DNA from 2 places in the Stenotrophomonas sp. YJH_SMC_122 genome. Region 1 is predicted to be linked to the other one. Evidence: riboswitches for the same ligand, from Rfam matches in the RefSeq annotation. Region 1 holds a riboswitch; the other holds the start of a gene.
The links. Region 1 has a riboswitch for glycine ahead of AC5P66_RS13270 (trimeric intracellular cation channel family protein). Riboswitches for the same ligand answer to the same signal wherever they lie in the genome.
Positions count from the first base shown of each region.

Region 2: it holds a riboswitch for glycine, as region 1 does, so the genes downstream of both, gcvP (aminomethyl-transferring glycine dehydrogenase) here and AC5P66_RS13270 (trimeric intracellular cation channel family protein) in region 1, are expected to answer to the same signal.

Region 1 covers NZ_JCAFST010000009.1:65,441-70,478, forward strand. The annotation lists gene AC5P66_RS13250 (NYN domain-containing protein) at 1-526, opposite strand, end outside; gene AC5P66_RS13255 (NAD(P)/FAD-dependent oxidoreductase) at 650-1,930, shown strand; gene AC5P66_RS13260 (hypothetical protein) at 2,011-2,466, opposite strand; gene AC5P66_RS13265 (GIY-YIG nuclease family protein) at 2,648-2,923, opposite strand; glycine riboswitch at 2,964-3,053, shown strand; glycine riboswitch at 3,067-3,170, shown strand; gene AC5P66_RS13270 (trimeric intracellular cation channel family protein) at 3,255-3,872, shown strand; gene AC5P66_RS13275 (3-deoxy-7-phosphoheptulonate synthase) at 4,079-5,038, opposite strand, start outside.
Region 2 covers NZ_JCAFST010000003.1:335,386-340,423, forward strand. The annotation lists gene AC5P66_RS06840 (VOC family protein) at 1-149, shown strand, start outside; gene gcvP (aminomethyl-transferring glycine dehydrogenase) at 242-3,109, opposite strand; glycine riboswitch at 3,172-3,275, opposite strand; gene AC5P66_RS06850 (multidrug effflux MFS transporter) at 3,575-4,801, shown strand; gene AC5P66_RS06855 (siderophore-interacting protein) at 4,943-5,038, shown strand, end outside.

The DNA.
Region 1 (5,038 bases):
TGCGCGGACGCGAATCGTCGTTGGCCACCGGCTCGTTCGAAGCCTGCTCGCTGGACGCCTGCTCGGCATCCGGCACGCTGGCATGGGTCTGGCCCAGTGCCTCCAGGTAGGTGAACTTCGAGCACGCATTGACGAACGGCTCGGGCGTCTTCTTCTCGCCGAAGCCATATACCTTCACGCCATCTGTCAGCAGGCGCATCACCATCGGGGTGAAGTCCGCATCGCTGGAGACGATGGCGAAGCCATCAAGGTTGCGCGCGTACAGCAGGTCCATGGCATCGATCACCATCGCCATGTCCGAAGCGTTCTTGCCCTTGCTGTAGGCGAACTGCTGGATCGGGCGGATCGCATACTCATGCAGCACCGCTTCCCACCCCTTCAGTCGCGGGCTCTTCCAGTTGCCGTAGGCACGGCGCACGTTGGCCACGCCGTAGCGGGCGACTTCCGCCAGGACCTCGTCGATCTTCGAGGCCGGCGCATTGTCGGCGTCGATCAACAGGGCGATGCGCTTTTCCGGTTCGCTCATGGGCTCCTCACGGGCCGTTGCCTGAACCCGAGTATCGCCGATCCGGGCAGGCGCTGACGTGACAGGTGGCCGCCGTGCGAAGATGCCAGGCGCTTCCCCCGATGCCCCCACTGGAGTGAGTCGATGAGTCGCGAGCGCGTTCCCCACCTGGTCGTTGTCGGCGGCGGTTTTGCCGGTCTCTGGGCCACCCGTGCCCTGGCCCGCGAGCGCATACGCATCACCCTGGTCGATCGCCGCAACCATCACCTGTTCCAGCCGCTGCTGTACCAGGTGGCCACCGCCGGCCTGTCCGCGCCGGATATCGCCGCACCGCTGCGCCACATCCTCGGCCACCAGCGCAATGTGGAAGTCCGCCTCGGCGAAGTGGTGGCCATCGACAAGCAGGCGCGGCAGATCCGCATGGCCGATGGCAGCACGCTGGACTACGACAGCCTGCTGCTGGCCACCGGCGCCACCCACGCCTACTTCGGCAACGACCAGTGGGCCGATGATGCGCCCGGCCTGAAGACGCTGGACGATGCCATCGCGCTGCGCCGCAAGCTGCTGCTGGCGTTCGAACGCGCCGAGGCCGAACCGGACCCGGCGAAGAAAGCGGCGTGGCTGAGTTTCGCCATCGTCGGTGGTGGTCCCACCGGTGTCGAACTGGCCGGCACCCTGGCCGAGATCGCGCGCCACACGCTGCGCAACGAATTCCGCCACATCGACCCGGCCAGCGCCAAGGTGCGGCTGGTCGAGGCTGGGCCGCGCGTGCTGTCCTCGTTCCCGGATGTGCTTTCGCTGAAGGCGCGCCGCCAACTGGAAAAGCTGGGCGTGGAAGTGCTGACCGGAACCCCGGTGAGCGACATCGACAGCCAGGGCTTCAAGCTCGGCGAACAGTTCGTACCGGCGCGCACCGTGGTCTGGGCCGCCGGCGTGGCCGCTTCACCGCTGGCGCGCACGCTGGACGTGCCGCTGGACCGCGCCGGACGCGTGCCGGTGCAACCGGACCTGACCCTGCCCGATCACCCGGAGCTGTTCGTGGCCGGCGACCTGGCCGCGCTGAGCCAGGCCGACGGCAAGCCGGTCCCCGGTGTGGCACCGGCCGCCAAGCAGATGGGCAAATACGTGGCCAAGGTGATCCGCGCACGGCTGCACGGCACGCCCGAGCCCGGTCCGTTCAAGTACGCGGACTACGGCAACCTGGCCACCATCGGCCGCATGGCCGCGATCGTGCACCTGGGCCGACTGCAGCTGTCGGGCGTGCTGGCGTGGTGGTTCTGGCTGGCCGCGCACGTGTTCTTCCTGATCGGTTTCCGCAACCGCATCGTGGTGCTGCTGAACTGGGCCGTGGCGTACTGGAGCTACCAACGCAGCGCGCGCATCATCTTCGGTGATGACCGCGACGACCGGCGGCCGAAGCGGTAGGGCTGCGCGCAGCGGGGTCGGATCCCTTTCCGCAGGAAAGGACTCTGACCCCGTCAACACCCTCCACGCATGGCGTGGATCTACCGGTTCATCGGGCCACCGGGCACCCGCCGTTTCGACCAGGTCCGGCAGAAGTCCTCCTTCCTCGCGGTGTCGGCAATCTGCGCAGTACTCCAATGCCGGGTGATCCAGATCGCCAATGCGGTACTGCTGAGATGCCAGCGCGGCATGCCGCGCTGTGGTTGCCGCCACAGGTGGCGCCGGGCAATCCAGAAGGCCTCCCGCTCCACTTCCGGCACCTTCTTCTTCATCACGTCCTTGTCGAAGAACTGCGCGGCGAAACGCCAGGGATTCATCGGCTGGTATCCCGCGCGTGGTTCACTGCTGCACGCAGCCATACCACTGGGCGCGCGGTCGGCCGGCTTCGGCCGACCGCCTGCCAATGCCAGCCCGAGCAGGTACAGCAGGCCAGGCAACAGCGCGATGCCGGCGACCAGCACGACGACGGAGATCCATGCTTTGCCGGCGGCGCGCATCGTTCACGGCGCCTTCGGTTTCGGGTACCACAGCGACGACAATGACCGACGGTCGTGCTGAAAAGCAAAGGTGGACATCCGGGTCTCCAGCGCTTGGCGCGGAGCGATCATCGCATGGCCCGGCAGCCCATCCACGCATGGCGTGGACCTACAGAATCCGGAGCCGAGCGTGGGCCCAGCTCTACAGAAGGCTGGAATCCGGCGCCTGCAGCCAGGCCAGCTTGCGCTCGCGGGGCTGCTGCTTGAGCTGCCACTCGGCGCGTGAGGCGGCGGCCCGGTCCGGGTATTCGCGCACGGCCAGCACGCGCAGCGGTGGCCGGGCCCGGGTGTAGCGCGCGCCCTTGCCGGCCTGGTGGGCGGCGAAGCGCGCGTCCACGTCGGTGCTGATGCCGGCGTAATAGCTGCCATCGCGGCATTCGAGCAGGTACAGGAACCACGGGCGGAGGGACGGGGCCATGCCTGGATTATGCCGTGCTGCACTGCAGCGGATATACTGGCGCCCGAATGCAGGAGAGAGGCGCCGCGCTGGCGCCCGCCGAAGGCGCAGGCTCCCATGATCGCTCAGGCCGGTGGGCTGGAATCCCACCAACCATGCATTCGACTCGCCGAGCTGGAGAGAGGTCACCGGGCACGCCCGGGACGATCCGCCGAAGGGGCACGCGGCCGACGCCGCTGAACTCTCAGGCAAAAGGACAGCGGGAGCGGCACCGGTCATCGTCATCCCGTCATTGCGCAGGCAGTGGCGGTCGTCGCGCATGGCCGGCCCCACCGCTCTCGGAGCCTGTCCCATGCTGCTGTCCATCATCTACCTGATTGCCATTTCCGCCGAAGCCATGACCGGCGCACTGGCCGCCGGCCGCCGCCGCATGGACCTGTTCGGCGTGGTCATGATCGCCTGCGTCACCGCCCTCGGTGGTGGATCACTGCGCGACATCCTGCTTGGCCACTATCCGCTGGGCTGGGTCAAACATCCCGAGTACCTCGGCTTTACCGTGTGCGCGGCGCTGATCGCCACCTGGGTCGCACGCTGGATGCACCACTTCCGCCGCACCTTTCTGGTGCTCGACGGGCTGGGCCTGATCGCCTTCACCCTGATCGGCTGTTCGATCGCACGCGAAGCCGGACATGCGATGCCGATCGTGCTGATCGCCGGCATGCTGACCGGCGCGTTCGGCGGCGTGCTGCGCGACATCCTCTGCAACGAGGTGCCGCTGATCTTCCAGAAGGAGCTGTACGCGATCATCGCGCTGCTGACCGGCGCGGCCTACCTGTTGCTGCTGCACTGGGGCGTGGCCGATGCCACCGCGATCCTGTGCTGCCTGGGCGGCGGCTTCGCGCTGCGCCTGCTGGCGATCCACTACCGCTGGGAAATGCCGAAGTTCGTGTACCACGACGAAGTGCATTGAGGTTCGCGTTCGCCTTGGATTCCATGCTGGGCGCGGATCGACTGCACCACCCCGGCGATGTACCTGGCGCTGTCGCTCATGCGCAGCGCCAGGCGCATCGCCGGTGCGGACGGGCCGGTCTCCAACTCCGGCCGGCCCTGATCGCGGCCGCACCCCCGCAGGCGCTGGCCGCCATCCACACACGTGCCGCCATCAGGCGGCTTCATTCACGCGGCCTCGGACACCTTCACTTCACGACGGGCACGCACGGCCGCAGCCAATCGCTCCAGCACCGTCACGGTGGTGTCCCAGTCGATGCAGCCATCGGTGATGCTCTGCCCGTAGACCAGCGGCTGGCCTTCCACCAGTTCCTGGCGGCCACCGACCAGATGGCTCTCGATCATCACGCCGACGATGCGCTGTTCGCCGTCTTCCATCTGAGCGGCGATGTCGTCGATCACCTTCGGCTGGTTCTCCGGGTTCTTCAGGCTGTTGGCATGGCTGGCGTCGATCATCAGTCGCGCCGGCAGCTTGGCCTTGGCCAGCACCTGGCAGGCCTCAGCCACGCTGCCAGCGTCGTAGTTCGGTTGCTTGCCACCGCGCAGGATCACATGGCAATCCGGGTTGCCGGTGGTCGACACGATGGCAGTGCCGCCCTGCTTGGTGACCGACAGGAAATGATGCGGGTTGGATGCCGCACCCACCGCGTCGGCAGCGATCTTCACGTTGCCATCGGTGCCGTTCTTGAAGCCGACCGGGCACGACAGCCCCGAAGCCAGCTCGCGATGCACCTGGCTTTCGGTGGTGCGTGCGCCGATCGCGCCCCATGCCACCAGGTCGGCGATGTACTGCGGCGAGATCACATCGAGGAATTCAACACCGGCCGGCAGGCCGAGCTTGTTGATGTCGCGCAGCAGGCCACGGGCGATGCGCAGGCCCTTGTCGATCCTGAAGCTGCCGTCCAGGTCCGGGTCGTTGATCAGGCCCTTCCAGCCCACCGTGGTGCGCGGCTTCTCGAAGTACACGCGCATGACGATTTCCAGCTCGCCAGCCAGCGAATCGCGCAGCGGCTTCAGGCGCTGGGCGTACTCGATGGCGGCCTTCGGGTCGTGGATCGAGCACGGGCCCACCACCACCGCCAGGCGATCGTCGCGGCCGTGCAGGATCTGGTGCAGGGCCGCGCGCGA
Region 2 (5,038 bases), on a different contig from region 1:
AGTTCGAGCGTGCGGCACGCGTGCTGGGCGAGGGGGGCCATTGGTTGATGCCGGTGGGCGACTACGACTTCAGCAACCGCTATGGCTGGGTGCAGGACCGCTTCGGGGTGTCGTGGCAGCTGAGCCTGGGGCAGATGCCGGACCCATGATCGGATTGTCGTGGGTGTGGACCCTGGTCCACGCGCCCTTGAAAAAACGGCCCGCTTGCGCGGGCCGTTCTCACTTTCGATGGATCGAAGGCTTACGCCTCGACTTCATCATCCTTGTAGGCATCGACCGGGATGCAGGCGCACATCACGTTCTTGTCGCCGTACACGTTGTCCACGCGCGCCACCGGCGGCCAGTACTTGCTCTGCTTCAGGCTGGCCAGCGGGAAGGCGGCCAGTTCACGCGGGTAGGCGTGGGTCCACTCGCTGGCGGTCACCGCGGTGGCGGTGTGCGGCGCGTTCTTCAGCGGGTTGTCCTCGCGGTCCAGGCGGCCGTCTTCGATCGCGCTGATTTCCTCGCGGATCTGGATCATCGCGTTGATGAAGCGGTCCAGCTCGTGCAGCGACTCGCTCTCGGTCGGCTCGACCATCAGCGTGCCGGCCACCGGGAAGCTCAGGGTCGGGGCGTGGAAGCCGAAGTCGATCAGGCGCTTGGCGACGTCCTCGGCGCCGATGCCGCTGGTCTTCTCCAGCGGGCGCACGTCGAGGATGCACTCGTGCGCCACCAGGCCGTTGCGGCCGGTGTACAGGGTCTTGAAGTGCGGGGCCAGGCGCTTGGCGATGTAGTTGGCGTTGAGCTGCGCGACCTGGGTGGCCTTGCGCAGGCCTTCGCGGCCCATCATCGCGATGTACATCCAGCTGATCGGCAGGATCGAGGCGCTGCCGAAGCTGGCCGCGCTGACCATGCCGACCGGGCCGTTGTCACCCAGCTTGCCCGGCAGGAACGGCGCCAGGTGCTCCTTGACCGCGCACGGGCCGACGCCCGGGCCGCCACCGCCGTGCGGGATGCAGAAGGTCTTGTGCAGGTTCAGGTGCGATACGTCCGAACCCCACTTGCCCGGCTTGGCCACGCCGACCAGCGCGTTCATGTTGGCGCCGTCGGTGTACACCTGGCCGCCGTGCTTGTGGATGATCTCGCAGATCTCGACCACCTCTTCCTCGAACACGCCGTGCGTGGACGGGTAGGTCATCATGATCGCGGCCAGGCGGTCGCTGTACTTCTCGGCGTTGAGGCGGATGTCCTCGACGTCGACGTTGCCGTTGGCATCGGTCTTGGTCACCACGACCTTCATGCCGCACATCTGCGCCGAGGCCGGGTTGGTGCCGTGCGCCGAATCCGGGATCAGGCAGATGTCGCGATGGCCCTCGCCGCGCGAGCGGTGGTAGGCACGGATCGCCAGCAGGCCGGCGTACTCGCCCTGCGCGCCGGAGTTCGGCTGCAGGCTGACCGCGTCGTAGCCGGTGCATTCGACCAGCATCGCTTCCAGCGTGTCGATCAGTTCCTTGTAGCCCAGCGCCTGGTCGGCCGGCACCAGCGGGTGGATCTGCGAGAACTCCGGCCAGGTCACCGGGATCATCTCGGCGGTGGCGTTGAGCTTCATGGTGCACGAGCCCAGCGGGATCATCGTGCGGTCCATCGCCAGATCCTTGTCGGCCAGCGAACGCAGGTAGCGCAGCAGTTCGTGCTCGCTGTGGTGGGTGTTGAACACCGGATGGGTCAGGAACGCGGACTGGCGCAGCAGGCCGGCCGGCAGTGCGTCGGCGGTGCTGGCATCCAGTGCGTCGACGTCGGCCTGCGCGCCGAACACGGCGGCCAGTGCGACCACGTCGGCGCGGGTGGCGGTCTCGTCCAGGCTGATGCCGACCGAGTCGCTGTCGATCGCGCGCAGGTTGTAACCGGCGGCGCGTGCCTTGGCGTGGATCTCATCGGCATGCACGCCGGTGATGTGCAGGGTGTCGAAGAAGTCGCCACCGACCTGCACGCCGGCGTTGCGCAGTGCCGCAGCCAGGATCGAGGCCAGACGGTGGGTGCGCCGGGCGATGCGGGTCAGGCCTTCCGGACCGTGGTAGACCGCATACATCGAGGCCATCACCGCCAGCAGCACCTGTGCGGTACAGATGTTCGAAGTCGCCTTCTCGCGGCGGATGTGCTGCTCGCGGGTCTGCAGGGTCAGGCGATAGGCCGGGTTGCCCTGGGCATCGATGGAGACACCGATCAGGCGGCCCGGCATCGAGCGCTTGTAGGCGTCACGGCAGGCCATGAACGCGGCGTGCGGGCCACCGAAACCGAACGGCACGCCGAAACGCTGGCTGTTGCCGACCACGATGTCCGCGCCCCATTCGCCCGGGGCGGCCAGCAGGGTCAGTGCCAGCAGGTCGGTGGCCACGGCCACCAGGCCGCCGCGCGCGTGCACGGCATCAACCAGCGCCTTGTAGTCGCCGACCTGGCCGAAGGTGTCCGGGTACTGCAGCAGCAGGCCGAAGGCTTCCGCTTCCAGTGCTTCGGCCGGGGTGCCGACGCGCAGCACGATGCCCATCGGTTCTGCGCGCGTGCGCAGCAGTTCCAGGGTCTGCGGGTGCACGGCGTCATGCACGAAGAAGGTGTCCGACTTCGACTTGGCCGAACGCTTGGCCAGCGTCATCGCTTCGGCGGCGGCAGTGGCTTCGTCCAGCAGCGAGGCGTTGGCGATTTCCATGCCGGTGAGGTCGGCGCACAGGGTCTGGAAGTTGATCAGCGCTTCCATGCGGCCCTGCGAGATCTCGGCCTGGTACGGGGTGTAGGCGGTGTACCAGGCCGGGTTTTCCAGGATGTTGCGCAGGATCACGTTCGGGGTATGGGTACCGTAGTAGCCCTGGCCGATGAAGCTGCGCAGCACGGTGTTCTTGTCGGCGATCGCGCGGATCTTCGCCAGTGCCTGCACTTCGGTCATCGACTCCGGCAGCGCCAGCGGTGCCGGCGACTTGATCTTGGCCGGCACGATGGCATCGGTCATCGCATCCAGCGACGCGTGGCCGACGACGTCGAGCATCTGCGCGATCTCGGCATCGTTGGGGCCGATGTGGCGCTCGACGAACGCATTGTGGTGCTCGAGCTCACGCAGGGAAGGGGTGTTCTGGGACATGGCGAAGGATCCGTCAGGAAAGGGCACACGCACGGGCACAAGCCGCCGGTCGGCGGTCTGCGGGGCGCCCCTCTGTCCTTTTGCCTGAGAGTTTGGAAGCGCGGAAAAACCGCGGCTTCGTGCCCCTTCGGCGCCGGATCGAACCGGTCTCTCCAGAGTTCTGTTACGGGTGGTATCGGGCCTGAGCGATTACGGGCGTTGCGCCTTCGGCAGCGGTGTTCCGCTTCTCCCACCGTGTTGCCCGCCGATTATAGCCCGTTGCGGGCCCGCCGGCCGCCCCCGGCGCCGGCCGCCGCGCCTGAATGGCCGATGGCCCGGCCATGCGTTTTGTGCACCGCTGCATGGCATCGGGCGCAATCCCCACCTATGATGGCCGGATACCCGAATTCATCTGGCGCCCTCCCTGCAGACGGGGACCGGCGCCCGCCGTGCGTGCGACGCATGGCCCTGCCGGACGCCTTTCCCATGACCGCCGCTGTTGCTCCCTCCACCCGCCGCATGGCCCTGCTGCTTGCCGGCCTGGCCATGTTCGGCCCGTTCTCGATCGACACCATCTTCCCGGCCTTCCCGCAGCTGGCCCGGCGCCTGGCGGTGGACGAGGTGGCGGTGCAGCAGACCATCAGCGTCTACCTGCTGTTCTACGGCCTGATGAGCCTGGCGCACGGTCCGCTGTCCGACGCCTGGGGCCGCAAGCGGGTGATCCTCGGTGGCCTGGTGGTGTTCGTCGGCGCCTCGGTGGGCTGCGCACTGTCCACCGACCTGACCACGCTGCTGGCGTTCCGTGCGCTGCAGGGCCTGTCGGCGGGTGTCGGCATGATCGTCGGCCGCGCGGTGATCCGCGACCTGTACCACGGCCATGACGCGCAGCGGCTGATGAGCCAGGTGTCGATGCTGTTCGGCATCGCCCCGGCCATCGCGCCGATCATCGGTGGCTGGATCCTGCTCAGCGGCGCGGGGTGGCCGCTGATCTTCTGGTTCCTGGTGGTGTTCGCGCTGGTCCTGCTGGCGGCCACTGCACGCTACCTGCCCGAGACCCATCCGGTCGAAGCGCGCGTGCCGTTGTCGCCGCGCGTGCTGATGCGTGATTACGTGCGCATCGGCTTCAACCCGCGCTTCCTGCGCCTGGCGCTGGCCGGCAGCATCGGCTTTGGTGGAATCTTCCTGTACATCTCCTCGGCGCCGGTGTTCGTGATGCAGCACCTGCACCTGGGCGAGGGCGGCTTTGCGTGGCTGTTCATCCCCACCATCGGCGGCATGACCACCGGCTCGTTCCTGTCCGGGCGCATGGCCGGGCACACCACGCCCACCCGCCAGGTCTCCATTGGTTTCGGCCTGTGCGCGCTGTCGGTGCTGCTGAACGTCGGCTACGTGGTGCTGTCGCCACAGTTCGTGCTGCCATGGGCGGTACTGCCGATCTTCCTGGGTGGCATGGGCATGGCACTGATCTTCCCGATCCTGGCGCTGGCGGTGCTGGACATGTACCCGCATCAGCGCGGCCTGGCCTCGTCGCTGCAGGCCTTCGTGCAGCTGATGATCAGCACCGTGGTGGCCGGCGTGGTGTCACCACTGCTGAGCGGCAGCCCACTGCACCTGGCGCTGGGCCAGGCGGCGTTCTTCGGCGCCGGCTTCGTGTTCTGGTACTGGGAACACCGGCGTGAACGCGCGGCGCAGGCGGCCTGCACGGGCCATTGAGCAGCGTGCAGGGGTAGGGCAGGCCGCGATGCCCGAAATGCTTGCGACAGGGGACGACCGGACTAGGCTGGGCCTTCCAGCCAGCCGGTGCGTGGATGCACGACAGCCAGCCGATCCGATGTCGTCGCATGAGGTTCCCCCATGGCTGCGCAGCAGACCTACCGCCTGTTCGAGGTGGCGCTGAAGGAGCGCCGCGTGCTTTCCCCTTCGCTGGACCGCATGGTGTTCACCGGTGCC